2 regions of the Desulfuribacillus alkaliarsenatis genome follow, and region 2 is predicted to be linked to the other one. Evidence: riboswitches for the same ligand, from Rfam matches in the RefSeq annotation. Region 2 holds a riboswitch; the other holds the start of a gene.
The links. Region 2 has a riboswitch for cyclic di-GMP ahead of BHF68_RS15680 (prepilin-type N-terminal cleavage/methylation domain-containing protein). Riboswitches for the same ligand answer to the same signal wherever they lie in the genome.
Positions count from the first base shown of each region.

Region 1: linked by a shared signal. The riboswitch ahead of BHF68_RS03985 (phosphate ABC transporter substrate-binding protein) and the one ahead of BHF68_RS15680 (prepilin-type N-terminal cleavage/methylation domain-containing protein) in region 2 are both predicted to bind cyclic di-GMP.

Region 1 is NZ_MIJE01000002.1:66,612-74,202, forward strand. It holds gene BHF68_RS03960 (protein arginine kinase) at 1-906, opposite strand, end outside; gene BHF68_RS03965 (UvrB/UvrC motif-containing protein) at 920-1,411, opposite strand; gene BHF68_RS03970 (CtsR family transcriptional regulator) at 1,450-1,917, opposite strand; gene BHF68_RS03975 (HAD family hydrolase) at 2,034-2,690, opposite strand; gene BHF68_RS03980 (methyl-accepting chemotaxis protein) at 2,872-4,506, opposite strand; gene BHF68_RS03985 (phosphate ABC transporter substrate-binding protein) at 4,517-5,359, opposite strand; cyclic di-GMP riboswitch class I at 5,532-5,621, opposite strand; gene BHF68_RS03990 (sensor domain-containing protein) at 5,778-7,591, opposite strand, start outside.
Region 2 is NZ_MIJE01000001.1:252,611-260,201, forward strand. It holds gene BHF68_RS01210 (stalk domain-containing protein) at 1-246, shown strand, start outside; gene BHF68_RS01215 (prepilin peptidase) at 284-1,036, shown strand; gene pilM (type IV pilus assembly protein PilM) at 1,078-2,154, shown strand; cyclic di-GMP riboswitch class II at 2,274-2,357, shown strand; gene BHF68_RS15680 (prepilin-type N-terminal cleavage/methylation domain-containing protein) at 2,521-3,057, shown strand; gene BHF68_RS01230 (hypothetical protein) at 3,180-3,566, shown strand; gene BHF68_RS01235 (hypothetical protein) at 3,601-4,770, shown strand; gene BHF68_RS01240 (type IV pilus modification PilV family protein) at 4,748-5,134, shown strand; gene BHF68_RS01245 (PilW family protein) at 5,174-6,688, shown strand; gene BHF68_RS01250 (type IV pilus modification PilV family protein) at 6,862-7,266, shown strand; gene BHF68_RS01255 (hypothetical protein) at 7,296-7,591, shown strand, end outside.

The DNA.
Region 1 (7,591 bases), on a different contig from region 2:
CATTCCTAAATCAATTCCTAAGCGTACGTCTGAAATGCGCTCCATAGCTTCCTGACCAGAAATTGCTCTGGCATATAATAAAATTCCTAGGGATCTGTAGATTTTATCTTCTATGTTTATTTTCATATGTGCCAAAACATGCTTACGGGCATCTCGCTCATGCTCAATTACTTGTTTAATCACATCCTCGAGGTTTTCAAGGATTTCATCTTCACTATATCCCAGTGTTATCTGGTTAGAAATTTGAAACAAATTACCTACGGCTTCGCTGCCCTCGCCATAGTAACCCCTTACCGCTAATCCAACTCTCTGTATAGCACTTAATAATCGCTTTACTTGCCCAGTAATCACAAGAGCAGGTATATGAACCATAACAGACGCCCTAAGTCCTGTGCCTACATTCGTTAAACAGCTAGTTAGATAGCCCAATTTTTCATCAAAAGCATAGTCAATCGTGGCCTCTAAGGAATCATCTATTTGGTTAGCTAAATCATAGCTCGTTCGTAGCTGGAATCCTGGAAATATACATTGAATTCGCATATGATCTTCTTCATTAAGCATAACATTCGCTGCCTCATCGTCTTTCAGCACGACAGCTGTTTGCATATATTCACTGTCGAGCTTAGGACTTATCAAGTGCTTCTCGACTAATATTTTTCGATCTAACGGGCTTATATCCTTAAGCTTTAATAGCTCAAACGACCCTAACTCCTGTAGATATTGTTGGTTCATGGCATTTCGCGCTTGGTCAATAAGCTGTTTTGTGGCTTTGTCAGTCATTAAAGGCGCAAAGGGTAAGCCTTTAATATTGCGAGCTAGTCTTACTCTGCTGCTTAAAACAACATCTGATTCTGGACCATCCTGCTGCATCCAATCGCTCAGACCTTTGTCTATATATTTCTCCATGGCAAATCCCTCCTTATTGCTCTAATTGCTTTTCTAAGGCTTTGATTTGATCCCTGAACGCTGCTGCTTCTTCAAACCGCTCTTCATAAATACTGTTTTGTAGCTGCTGACGTAGCTGGCTGATTTGTCGTTTCACGGATATATCTCCCGCTATACGTTTAGGTATTTTTCCTGTGTGGCCTAGCTTACCTTGGACCTTCCTAAGTATGTGGTCTAATTGCTCGCCAAAATATTGATAGCAGTCAGCACAGCCCAGCTTTCCTACCTTATAAAATTGTTGAAATGTCATACCACATTGTTGACATTGCTTTTGCTCAAACACATTAGTTTTATTATTGTCGTAATTAAGCAGTCCCGATAATAAGTCGTGGAATGAAAAGTTAGCAGAAACGTCCCCTTTTTCTTTAGCACATTGTTCGCATAAGTGCATTTCGCTTTTTTTATTGTTAATAATTTTTGTCAAATGTACAGCTGCTGGTCGCTTTTTACATTCTTGACAATCCATGTCGACTCCTCCTTGCGATAATATAATAGTTCCCTTGCTCACAGGTCTTTGCCAAGGATTGCTGAAAACATAGCACCCAATAGCTTTGCCCGGAATTTATTCTTGAAAGCTACGTCATCCCCCAGTACATCCCTTGACATAGCGGCCTTAAGCATTTGCTTTTCGCGATTGGTAATGACACGCTCATCATGAAGCCTTTGTATTATACCTAGGCTCTGTTCCTGTGATGCCTCTTCTCCTACAAATTGCATGACAGCCCGATGAAGACTTCTTTGTTTAGGTATATCTATTTTTTGTATTCTAATAAATCCGCCACCACCACGCTTGCTTTTTACAATATAGCCTTTCTCTAGACTAAATCTCGTCTGCATCACATAGTTAATTTGCGAAGGAGCACAGTCAAATCGATCAGCCATCTCGTTTCGCTTTATTTCAATCATGGACACGTTACTTTTTAGAAAAAGTTCCTTTATATGTTTCTCAATAATATTTGAAACGCTCAGCATTCTACATCACCTACATTATGTTAATCTGCCCAAACGGGCTAATGACCTGTTTGACTTTGACTTACTTTGACCTTATAACCCTATTTTAATATATTGTGCACATATCAAGCAACTTATTATATTGAAATTTTTGTTACATCTGATATTTCTTTTATCTTATAATTGGCTTGTTCAAACTCTTGCTCGTCTCTAGCATAGCCATATAAACAACCAATTGACATTAAGCTGTTCTTGACACCCGCTTCTATATCTGTCTCTCTGTCACCAATCATACATGTTATATCATTTTTAAGCTGGTAGTCAGTTATAATCCTGTCCACTAAGTCTACCTTCGTACTCGTGTTAAATTCCCCTGCACTGTAAACTTTATCGAAGTATTGCGCTATTTGCATCCTATGTACTACATGTTTAACATATGCTTCTGCACCATTACTAGCTACAAATAAACGCTTCCCATTAGCTTTTAGGTGTTGTAATAATTGTTCTGTACCCTCGTATAGTTTTCCGTTGCCATCATCAATGTATTTTTGTTCGTAATATATCATGTAATCATCGGCTTTAGTTTTAACAGTGGCTTCTGTATCTGGCAGGATTTGGTCCCATATGTTATCAAGGGTATGGCCAAACATTGATAAGAGCTGCTCTCGTTTAGGTGGTTGACCTGCATAGAGACCCTCCTTACGCAGACGCGCAAAGGTTTGTTTAAATGCTGGTATGGCAACTAAATCTGCTTGAAATAAGGTTCCATCTAAGTCAAAAATATAATTCTTCAAAATCTCGTCCTCCAATATATTATTTCAATTTGTAGTGAGGTTAAACTTTATTATTTATAATTTTGATTTTATATGTAGTTATTTAGTCTAACACATATACACACGAACTATAAATTTTGGCTATGCAAAAGGAGCTGCCTAAAACACATAGACAGCTCCTCTAGATTATATTAAGTTTGAATTATACTTTAAAGCGTTGCACAAGCTCATTCAGCTTTTCTGCCAGCTCTGCTTGCGATTGTGTAACTTTCGCTATATCTTCTACGGCTCCAGCAGTTTCAGAGATATTACTATTAATCCCATGAGAGCTTGCTGTTGCTTCTTCAAGACCCTCAGAAACGTCCTTTAACCCTCGATCAATTTCTTGCATAGATGCTTTTAATTGTTCACTGGTTGCTGCGAAATCAGCTACTAGGTTACTTACAAGTTCTGCATCCTCAAGGTATGCTTGTCCATTAGTAACCATTTCTTGATAGTCTTTGGCTACTATTTCGTTAATATATTTAAGAATTTCCTCCGTATTAACTGATAAATTATTGAAGGCTTCGCGAACAAGTGAAATTGTAGTTTGTATTTCAGAAACAGTCGTTGATGAGTGTTCAGCTAGCTTACGGACTTCATCAGCAACAACAGCAAAGCCTTTTCCTTGCTCTCCTGCACGAGCAGCCTCAATAGCAGCATTTAACGCTAGTAGGTTAGTTTGCTCGGCAATGCCAGAAATTGTATCAGCCATCTTACCTATTTCTTCTACAATTTTCCCTTCCTCAATCGCCTTTACAACCTGTACTCTTTTATCTTCGTACATTTTCTGACTATTCTCCAAGGAAAGCTCCGCGTTATGCTTTAATCTCGTAGCACGTTCTTCAATTTCTTTTACAGATTGGTGTCCAGAATCGGCTTTCCCAGCTAATGTAGATGCTGCATCAACTACCTGATCACCAAACACTTCAACTGACTGCATTGTATCCTTCGTAATATCCATACCAGTAGCAATTTCCTGACTGCTATGCTTTACCGTCTGTGTCTGTGCTAATATTTCTTCAGTGGTTGCCGATAACTCTTCGCTTGATGCGCTTACGTCATTAGCAGCATCTAATACATTTCTCATTACACTACGAGTTTTTTCAATCCCTTGATTTAATGCTTTTCCAAGGTCGCCTATTTCATCATCATAATAGACAGGGACAGTTTTCGTTAAGTCGCCTTCACCAAATGCTTCAGCAAACTTAACAGTCTCCTTAATTGGATTGATAATTAATTTAGGTAATATTATAAACCTTACAACTGTAATCATGACAACGAAGGCAGCAATAACAACTCCCAGCATAATTGCAATGAGTTGCTGTGCTTGATTGTAATGATGCTCCACTTCCATTTTTACATCATTGAATACTGCATTCAAGGCTTGCTCCCTATCTGATACTTCCTGCAGACGGACAGCACCCTCCTCCGTCCTGTTTTCTAAAAATACTGCCTGAACAGCTACTATACTTGTATAGAAGTCGGTATATTCTCTTTCTATAATTGCTGCCTGCTCTGGAACTTGATCCTTTAAGTGTTCTATAGCATCAAACACCGCTAATGATTTTTGAGCAGCCAAAATCGCATATTCATCGTCATTAGTTAAAATACCACTTTTAATATCACTTACTATTTCTTTTGATTGGCTTTCTATATATGCTACATTATGCTCTAATTCTAACAACGACGACATCGTACTGTTTTGATGAACAAAGCTCCCAATCAGCGCGATTACAGTGAATATCCCAAGAACTGCAAAGGGAATAATGATTTTTCTACCAATAGATATTTTCATGATGCCCTCCTTAATTCACTGGAATGAATGAGTGTTTTTCAATAATTTCCTGCCCTTGGTCACTAAGTAATAGCTCTAATAGTGATTGGACCTTGGCTTCATTATCTGCACGATAAACCACATTCAATTCCCTTAAGATAGGATAACTTCCATTTACGATATTATCAGTCGTAGCTTCTACGCCTTCTAAGCGTAATATCTTGATTGGCATACCGCGTTCTTGCAACTCTACAGCAGTCCCTAAAGATAAGTAACCTATAGCATTTGGAATTCCTCCTACTATAGTCGCAACCTCAAGGTTAGCCCCTACTTCTATGGCACTTTCTAAAATTTTAGGCGTTTCTTGTTGCTCCCTGTATGGGCTTTTTATTCCTGCAAAATCTTCGAACAGATCAAGTGTAGCTCTACCTATCTCCTTAGATACTAATACAATAGGTGTATTAGTCCAACCAAAACGCTCCCAGGTTACGTTTTCTTGACTATACATTTCCTTTAATTGAGCTTGTGAAATTTCATTAATTGGATTCCTTTCGTTAACAACGAAGACAATTGTATCTAATCCAACTAATAAATCTTCTACTTGCAGCTTCTCACTATCACTTATTGACCTTGAAGCCATTCCTATATCCGATGCTCCAGAGATAGTATTATTAATCCCTGTTCCACTTCCACCAGCAGCAATCTCAAATTCCACACCATGTATTTCTTTGTGTAGCTCCAATATTTCTGCAACAAACGGAAACATCGTACTTGCTCCAGAAACTCTAATTTGTTCATCAGCTTGTCCATACACCGGATATACAACTGCTAGAACCATAAAACTTGCTATAATTACAAACGTAGTCCTTTTCATTACACTCCTCCTCATCTCCAACTATTTCATTAACACATACTTCTATTTGGAAATATTAGATCATTACGCACTTATTATTTGGCTTATTTTGTCAAACAAAGTAAACTTATTACCAATATCCAGAAAAACAGAATAGGGCAGCTATAAATAGCTACCCCCATTTCTTAGAATGTTAGGCAACTTGGCTATCATATCTATATTACATAGACTTAGACCCATAGCTTTGCGTCCTGACCTTTCAGTCAGTTTGCTATTTTCTGAACATTTTATATTATTGTGCTTAGCGACAAATACGACCAATTACCTACGTTTAATTTCCCAACTAGTATACTACATCACCTATCTATTAACTTCAATATATTTTTGCAATAAATTTCTACATTTTTCTGCTTTTTAACAATTTTCCTTCTATTGCTAACTATTTTAGTGACATTAGCAATGAATTTAACTTCCCCTCTGGAACGGGCTTACTAAATAAATATCCTTGAAATGCATCACAGCGATAATTACGAAGTAATTCAAACTGATCTAAAGTCTCTACACCTTCAGCAATCACCGTAAGGTTTAAGCTATGGGCAAGATTTATCACAGATTTAACAATAGCATCATCCTTTTGGTCAAAGGTGACCCTATTTACGAATGATTTATCTATCTTTAGCTTGTTAATCGGAAGGCTTCTAAAATTGTTCAAAGAAGAGTAACCAGTACCAAAATCATCAATCGAAATCGTTACACCTATTCTCCTGAGAACATGCAACGTCTCAGCCACCCACTCTACATCATTCATGGCCAAGCTCTCTGTAACCTCTAAATCCAAATAGCGCGGCTCTAAATTAGCCTCCTGTAATGCCTGTTCTACCGTCTCTATAAAGCCTTGATGCGTAAATTGTTTTACAGATATATTAACCGCCATATTAGTCGCTGGAAAGTTTGTCTCTAATAACTTTTTCATTGTCTTGCACGCTGTCTTTAGCACCCACTCACCAATCTGCACAATTAAACCTGTCTCTTCAGCTAATGGTATAAAATCCGCAGGGGACACAAACTTTAACCTTGGATGATTCCACCTAACCAACGCTTCTAATCCGATTATATTTTTAGTTTTTATATCTATTTGAGGCTGATAATATAAAACTAGCTGTTCCTTCTCTAGCGCTTGTCTTAACTCATTTTCTAATAGCAGCAGCTCTTCGGCACGTTCATTCATTGAAGTTTGGTAAAAAACATACTGATTTCTACCTTTATTTTTTGCAGCATACATTGCTACATCAGCATTTTTTAATAACATATTGACTTCAATGCCATCTTGCGGATAAATACTCACCCCCACACTTACAGTCATGTAAATTCGCCTATCGATTATTTCAAAGGGCTCCTTAAAAATCGTTAGGATATTCTCAGCAGTATCCGTTAATTTCTGACTTCCTTCATATACAACGGTAAACTCATCTCCACCAACCCGAAAAACTCTAGATTTGCTGTCTAAGCTTTCCTGTAATCGCTCAGTTACAGCTTGTAGCAAAAGATCTCCAAAATCATGCCCTAGGGAATCGTTAATATTTTTAAAACGATCAAGATCAATGATCAATACTGCAAAATCTTTGTGACCTTTGTCATCAAGAAGTCTATTAATGTGGTTAATAAAGCTTACTCTATTAGGTAGTCCCGTCAACGGGTCATGATATGCTAGGTAGTAATTGCTCCGTTCTAGCTCTTTTCGCTCGCTAATATCTTCTTTGACGGCTACAAAACGGATTATTTCATTATCGACATTCTTTATACTAGATATAGAAACAGACTCCCAGAACAACAGACCATTCTTCTTTCGGTTTTGCAATTCTCCACGCCATATACCACCAATTTTTATTGTATTCCAAAGATCAGCATAAACCTCTTCTGCTGTATTGCCAGAGCTTAAGATACGGGGATTGCTGCCAATTACTTCTTCCGACGAATAACCTGTCACTTTAGTAAAACGATTGTTAACATATGTAATGGTCCCCTGTACATCTGTCATTATAATTGAATTAGGGCTATATTCTAATGCATGGGAGTAGATGCTAACCTGCTCTTTAGCTAAGCTTAAATCAGTCATATTGATATATGTTCCGTATCCCCCGACGACCTCACCATCTAACATCAGTGGGACTCCCCTTATAATTACAGGCACTTCATTTCCATCTTTAGTATAACGAACAGTTTCCCTAATAATATTCTTGCCCTGCAGAATTT
Region 2 (7,591 bases):
AATAGCTCAAGTAATTTTATTGTCAGCTTTTATGCCGATGATCGCTTAATAGATAGTCCGGCACTAAGAATTAATGAGGACAATCCAGTAAAACCTGCACATTATGCTAGATGGATAAAGTTTGACGGACTAGAGAATGCTAAACGATTAACGGTTAGGGTAGAGTTCATCGGTAGTGAAGATGGTATTGGTGACTATAGGGATTTAACTGCAGCCTTTGCGAATTTTAATCTGATTTTGAGGTAATGATTGTTTATCTATTGTAAGGTGAAAGGGATAATATATGATGGCATTGGTTTATGGCTATATTTTTATAATTGGTGCAGTAATTGGCAGTTTTTTAAATGTAGTTATATACCGACTCCCTAATGAGCAGTCCGTTATAAAGCCAAGAAGCTATTGTCCGTTTTGTGAAACTACCTTAACGTGGAAGCAATTGATTCCAGTGCTAAGTTATATTTGGCAAAGGGGTAAGTGTGCTAGCTGTCAGGCTCAAATATCTATTAGATATCCGTTAATAGAAGTGTTTACGGGAATTATATTTATTATTATTTTTATGATTACGGGTTTTAGCTGGTTGACTATTATTTATTGGGTATTAGCAGCATGTTTTATAGCAATATTTATAATCGACATCGAGCACATGATTATTCCAGATGAAATTAACCTGTTTATATTTATTATAGGAATAGGTACGAGTTTACTGGGTCTTACTATTCCAATTATCCAGGCATTAATAGGTAGTCTACTAGGCGGGGGAATCCTGTGGTTTTTAGCCGTTGCCTCACGTGGTGGAATGGGCGGCGGTGATATTAAATTCGCCTTTGCTATTGGACTTTTTACAGGCTGGCAGCAAATGATGTTACTGCTGTTTATAGCATCATTAATTGGCTGTGTTTATGGACTATATCAGATTGTTCGTTATGGATATCAGAAGGGCAAACCAATCCCCTTTGGCCCATTTCTAGTTATTGCTGCGATGCTAGTCCTGCTATGGGGTAATACATTTATTAGTTATTATTTTTCATTATTTTAATTGATTGCTAGTTTTACTATAGTAGAGGAGCAAGGATATATATGAAAATTTTACGTCGATTGCTACAGAGAAAAATTGATCATATAGGCTTGGATATTGGTAGCTTCTCTATTAAGATGGTGGAGCTTAAAAAGGGTGATGAGGAAAACCACCATGAAGTCTTAACATATGGCATGGCAAGGATTCCAGCTAATGCTTTAGTTGATGGAGCAATTAAGGACGTTTCTGCTGTAACCAAAGCTCTCTTAGAGCTTAAGGATGAAGGTAAATTAAAGAGCGGAGCGACTCTTAATGTAGCGGTAAGTGGTAAGCATGTTATTACACGGACGCTAAAGTTGCCTGTTATGCCTTTAGATGAGCTAGACCAAGCACTAGAATTCGAAGCTGATAAGTATATTCCGACTCCGATTGACCAGCTATATCTAGATTATAGTATTCTAGGCGAGGTTACAGTCGATAATGCACCTCACTATAACCTTTTATTAGCAGCTGTACCTAAGGACATTATCAATACCTATTGTAGGGTTTTAGAGGAAGCTAAACTTAATCCATATGGAATTGAAATTGAACCCTTAGCCCTTTATCGTCTCTGGTACTCCTATTATTACGATGAGACATTGAAGAACCAAGCAATTTTGAATATGGGTCACAGCAACTGCCATTTAGTAGTGTTTAAAGAAGATAATATACAGTTTACAAGAACAATTCCGATTGCTGGACTGCAGATGACTGAAGCGATAATTCAATCTGCAGGTAAAGAAGTAGCCGCAGCAATCGACTTAAAGCATAAACAAAAGCTTAATCAGGATAACGTAATAGAACTAGCAAGTCCTGAATCTACTGATGATTATAGTGACAGCTTAATTGTACAATCGATAAGCGATACCCTAGGGTCTCTTACGCAGGAAATCCAGCGTTCAATAGACTTCTATCAAATGCAAGCAAAGGTACGACTTGATAGACTTATCATTACTGGTGGTTGCGCCGAGCTCCAAGGCTTAGATACCACACTTGAGGCTGAACTTGGCTTGCCAGTTTTAGTGGGAGTCTATGGAGAACTTGATCCATCATTTAGCCTTGCAAGCGGTCTAGCTATGCGCGACTTTATGAAGCTATAAAACATGGAACAAAAAGGAAGTTTGTCCTGGTAAAAAAGAATTATAAATAACGTTTAATTTATTGATTTATAGGGCTTTAGATGGTAGAATTATATTAGAAATATTAAAAATTACAAATGCAAAACATGGAATGCTAGGAACTTTAATCTGTAACTGGTCACTTGGGTTAAAGGGAGCTAATAGTGAAACCGATCCGCACTTATTTCTTTCATTAGTAAAAAGGTAAGTTTGGCTCGGTTTTATGCGTTTAAAGATGTTTAAAGAAAAATTGAGAAATAATTTAGGAAACTTTATCACTCTTATCACGTATAATGTAGTCAAGCCTATCAAAAAATTCAAAACAAAAAATAACAGGAGAGTGAAAACATGCAATTCTTCCAAAAAAGAAAGAAGAAAAATCAAAAAGGTTTTACATTAGTAGAGCTATTAGTAGTAATTGCAATCATAGGTATCCTAGCGGCGATAATCACGCCAAACATCTTTGCACAGATTGAGAAAAGTAGAGCATCGGCTGTAGTTTCTGAGTACAGAGCAGCTAAAACAGCGGCGTTGTTGGTTACTTCTGAGAATCCAGCTGCGGATATTACGTTTGATGTAGAGTCTAATGGTAATGTTACAGGCGAAAATGCTGATGATTATGCTGCATTTATGGCAATGCTTGAGAAACCTCTAGGTACTGCTCCTTTTGGCGGATATTATTCTATAATAGGACCTAGTGGCGCTGATTCGTTGGATACTGGTGATGGAACATTCTTATTAGTACCTCAAGTACCAGAGAAAGCTTTTGATACACTTGAAAATACTTTCTCTGATGATGATGTAGTTGAATCCGGAACTGTTGGTTCAGGTTTTCCTAAGGAAATATATTTAAGACTATTGCCAAATGACCCACCTACACCTTAGTCTTTTACGGGCATAACCCGATCCCTTAAAGGGGGTCGGGTTTTCTAAATGAAATCACTATTTTTACCAATTTATTATCATGCATTATATACACGCTCCAAAAATCTTAGGGAGTGAGCCACATGTACACAAACCGAAAGTGGAATGTTGAGAAAGATAAAGATGCAGCTAAATCAAAAAGTAGAAATAAAGACTTCTCGTTGTATAGAGTCATAATATATACAGTAATTATAGGTGTTGTTGTTCTTGCACTTATTCATTATTCTACAAGTCAGTTAGACGAGAGAATATGTGAGAATAATCTTGTCGCATTTCGTAATGCAGTTGTTTATTATCATAGTATTTACAATAGTTATCCTAGTAGTTTAGAAGAGTTGCAGGATAGAACAAGCTTACTTTGGGATTTATCAGATGAGCAGTATATATTCGTACCTGGTAAGGGGAATCAACCACCTGAACTTATATGTAAGAAGTTTAATAGAAGTAGTACTGATTTAAGTAGTAATTAGTACACACGTTTAGTAACATTTTTGAGGTGAGACGATGAGGATACAATCCGTGTTTTGTAATATAAAAAATCAAAGGGGAATTGCATTGCCATTAGTAGTTATGGTGATGATATCGTTATTAATTGTAGGCGGTGCTTTTGCCACATACACTTATTCAGAGATTAATCAAACGACACGAGAAGATCATAACCTTCAAGCTTATTATTTGGCACGGAGTGGAGTCGAACTCGCCTTAGATTTAATGCGTAATAGCGAATATGAGATTGGTGGTAGACCATATTCGTTTTATTTTTATGGTACGCCTGAGGAGGGAGATTTTAGCCTTGAGCAAATGTCAGTAAGTTCTGGCATTGAAGGCTATTATGATACGAGTAGAAAAAGACTTGCCGATATATTCTTTGCAGATAATCCTAGTGCTACCGATAGCGAGATTATCGTCTGTGTGATTAGCGAGCATCCGTCAGGGGCACCAGGAACAACAGGCAGCATTGTCGTCCGTGGAAAATATAGATCAGGTACGCAGTACTTAATTCGTAATTTCGTTTACAATGCTGGTGGATTTCCGAGTACATTTCCTGACTCAAATGATAGCTTCTGGAATGAACTAGACGCAAAAGACAGGACGAATCAATGGTTAAATCCTAGCGGGAAGATACAGCCTGGAAATCCAGGGCACAGTAGCGATGAACCAGTTATTATAAGATCTAGAAGCAATAATGAAATTGCTATGGATAACAATGGTACACGACCGATAGCTGCACCTGCCATTTACTTTTTAGATGATATGGTAGTTGACCATCATGATGGATTACAGTATGTATATGCAAATTTCATCTATTTTTCTGGGGAAATTCTATTAGAGCAGCATAGTCCATCACGAGTAGGAGCGATTGTGTTAAGAACAAATGAAGCAATCGGCTGCGAGCTACCAACGCAAGAGGATGATAAAAAGAGAGGCGTAGTCTACTTTAGTGATAAGATTTGGGTATACGATACCCATGGACAGAACCGAATCGAAGAGAAAGTCATGTTGTCAGAATTACAATCAGGCTATTATTATTTTGAAGATGGAACGGACCTAAGTAGTGCTTATGATATTCAGAATAAGCTGATAAAAATCAATAATCCGCAGGAGATTGATTTAGGTACGTGTGTAGATACTGGTCTAGGAGGTGGAGGATTTGCACCGACGACTTTCCAATAGAGAAGGACTTACTTTGATTGAAGTGCTTGTAGCATTAGTGATATTGAGCGTGATTGTTGTGACGTTTTCTAGACTGTTTATTGGGAGCTATCAGACAGTAGGCTGGATGGGAGACCGAAGTCAAGATTTAGCTCAGGTACAAACGGTAATGGAAGAAGTGTTGGTATTCGGGTTTGATGAAGAAAACGATGGTGACATATATAGTGAGGAATTCGATATTACTTACGTTGAATATCCACATAACGAAGGTTTCATTCGTTTCTCTACTAACGGAAATGTGGTCACGAGACCAGCCAACAAGATTGTTATTAATCATGAAAGTGAACAACGAACAATTTCAGTTCGTGCATATTTGCCCAATTGATGAAATTCTATATGGACTAAGCATTGTGAGGTTTTCAGAATGAAAACATATCTAGAGAACAAAAAAGGCGTTACCTTTGTTGAATTAATTGTTGCTATGGTTATCTTAGGAATAATCTCTACAATTACCTATCAATTTTTATGGCAGAACCAATTTGTTGTCTATAATAAAGGTACTACTAAATCGCAAACGCAACAAATGACCCGGGCTACGATTGACGCAATTGTTAATGAAATACGCACGGCTAGGGAAGTGGAGCTTATCAATCCTGCCCAGGTGAAAAGTGTGGAAGAAATAATTGCAGAAAATGAAGCTGATAACGCTGATTATAGGTACCTTTTTCTAAATCAAGATTATCAGATTGAATACCGCTCGGCAGAAGGAAGTCGACTCCTACCCGGGGTGCCTACAGAGATTTTATTTGATGTAAATTTTCAGGTGGAGCGTAAAGAAAGAAACGATTTTTACCGATTTTTTCTAAGTGTTGATTTAATGGGTATAATGAGAGACTATCAGTATGAAGTTGATACAGAAGTACAATTGTTGAATATTTTTTCAGGTTCGGCGATTCATAACGCCTTTTCAGAAGATAACAAAACAGAAACGAAAAAAGCATTACGTATAAACATGCAAGGTAATTTACTTCCAGGATTAGGCCCAGATCCCAATCTACCTGATGCTGAATGGTTAGATTTCATTGATAGCGTTTTTGTATTTGGTAGTCAACTGCACTTTGCAGGAAGTAATATTATTGGATTAGAATCAACAATGTTTATAACTGGTGGTGTTAATAGTAGTAATTTTAATGGTGGTTCTAATATTAATGTTAGTAATATATTAATAGATGGAAATGCAAATATGATAAATGTGAACTCTAGCATAGGTTCAAGCTCTAGTCCTGGAAATATAGTTATTAATGGAAACTACATTAATGGAACAGGTCAGAGAAACATATATGGTACTGTTTACATTAATGGTGATTTTGATCTTGGTCAGGCTTGGGTGCATGGAGATGTATATGTTAATGGTGATTTTATAATAAGCACTGACAGGAGTTTTAATAATTTTTTAAATGGTACTAATGGTCATATTTATTATACTGGAAACATTTCTGTCCCAAGTTATTTCAATACTAGTCATTCAAACTTTCCTGCCACTAAAGTTGATACTGTACCTATTATGGCAATTCCAGCGCATGGGATTCCACAATTAAGAGATGCAAGCTGGTATGAACAAAATAACTATGTTTCGAGTGGTTTGCTAGAAAGCAATATGAAAATTTACGCTTCTAGCTATACGTCAACAGCATGGAGGCCATCGGCGAGCAACGTAGTTATTGTTGCAGAGGGTGATATAACAATTACAGGAATCGGCAGTAGTAGTTTAAGTGGGGTATTATTCTCAAGGAATGGAAGGGTAACATTCGGTGGTAGTTCATTTACAGGAACAGTGATTGCAAAGAACGGATTTTATGTTACTAGTGGTGGTACAGATGTTACATTTAAAAGTGTAGGAGATTTTTTCTCTAATGTAGAAGATTATCCATTTGAATAAAAGTGATTACAAAGAACCTGAGCCAAAACAGCTCTGGTTTTTTTGTGTGCAAATAAATATGCTTAAAAGTGTAACGTTTCTGCCCCTGTGGTAAAATCAAAACACAGAAATATGTGGGTTCGAATAAAATGGCTAGAAGCTAGACAAGAATGTAGCGTAGCGAGGTGGTAATCGTGGGACAACGATTCAAAGATACACAAGGATTTAGTTTAATGGAAGTGATAGTCGCAATGGTAATTATTACGATTGTAGGCGGTGCAGTTGTGGGTGTTTACCACACTACAAGTAGGGCTAGTGCTTCCAGTAAAGAGCGTTTGGCTGCGATTATCGAAGCAGAGAATCAAATTGAACACTTACGCGCTAATCATGGACTTGTAATTAGTGGATTAGATCCTGAAAGTAACGCTATTGGGAGCAGCTTCACAATAAACAATACATATGGTCACGGTTATACTACGATATCGTTATTAAATTATGACGAAGACAGAAGATTTGCATTGTATCAAATTGTAGTTCAAGTGGAGTCTGAGAATATTCAACCAATATTGCTTGGTGGTAAGCTGCTTGTTGAGTACTAGATACCTTGTGTTTGTAGGGGGTGGTTGGAGTGAAGTGTATAGCAAACAACAAAGGAACAGCTTTGTTTATCACAATTGGTGTTGTAGCTCTATTAATGATTCTGATTGGTTCATTAACAATGGCACTTAATAATGAAATACGATTACGAATGGCAACAGAAGAACGTGTGCTTGCTAAGTACTTGGCTGAAGCAGGCATAGAACGTGCTATTTTTGAGATTGTCACCAATGATGATTTTCCCAACTCACCTGAGACAATTAATATATCTATAGATGATGGAATAGCTGGACAAACTACAGGTTTGGTTGGTCAGTATCAAGTGTC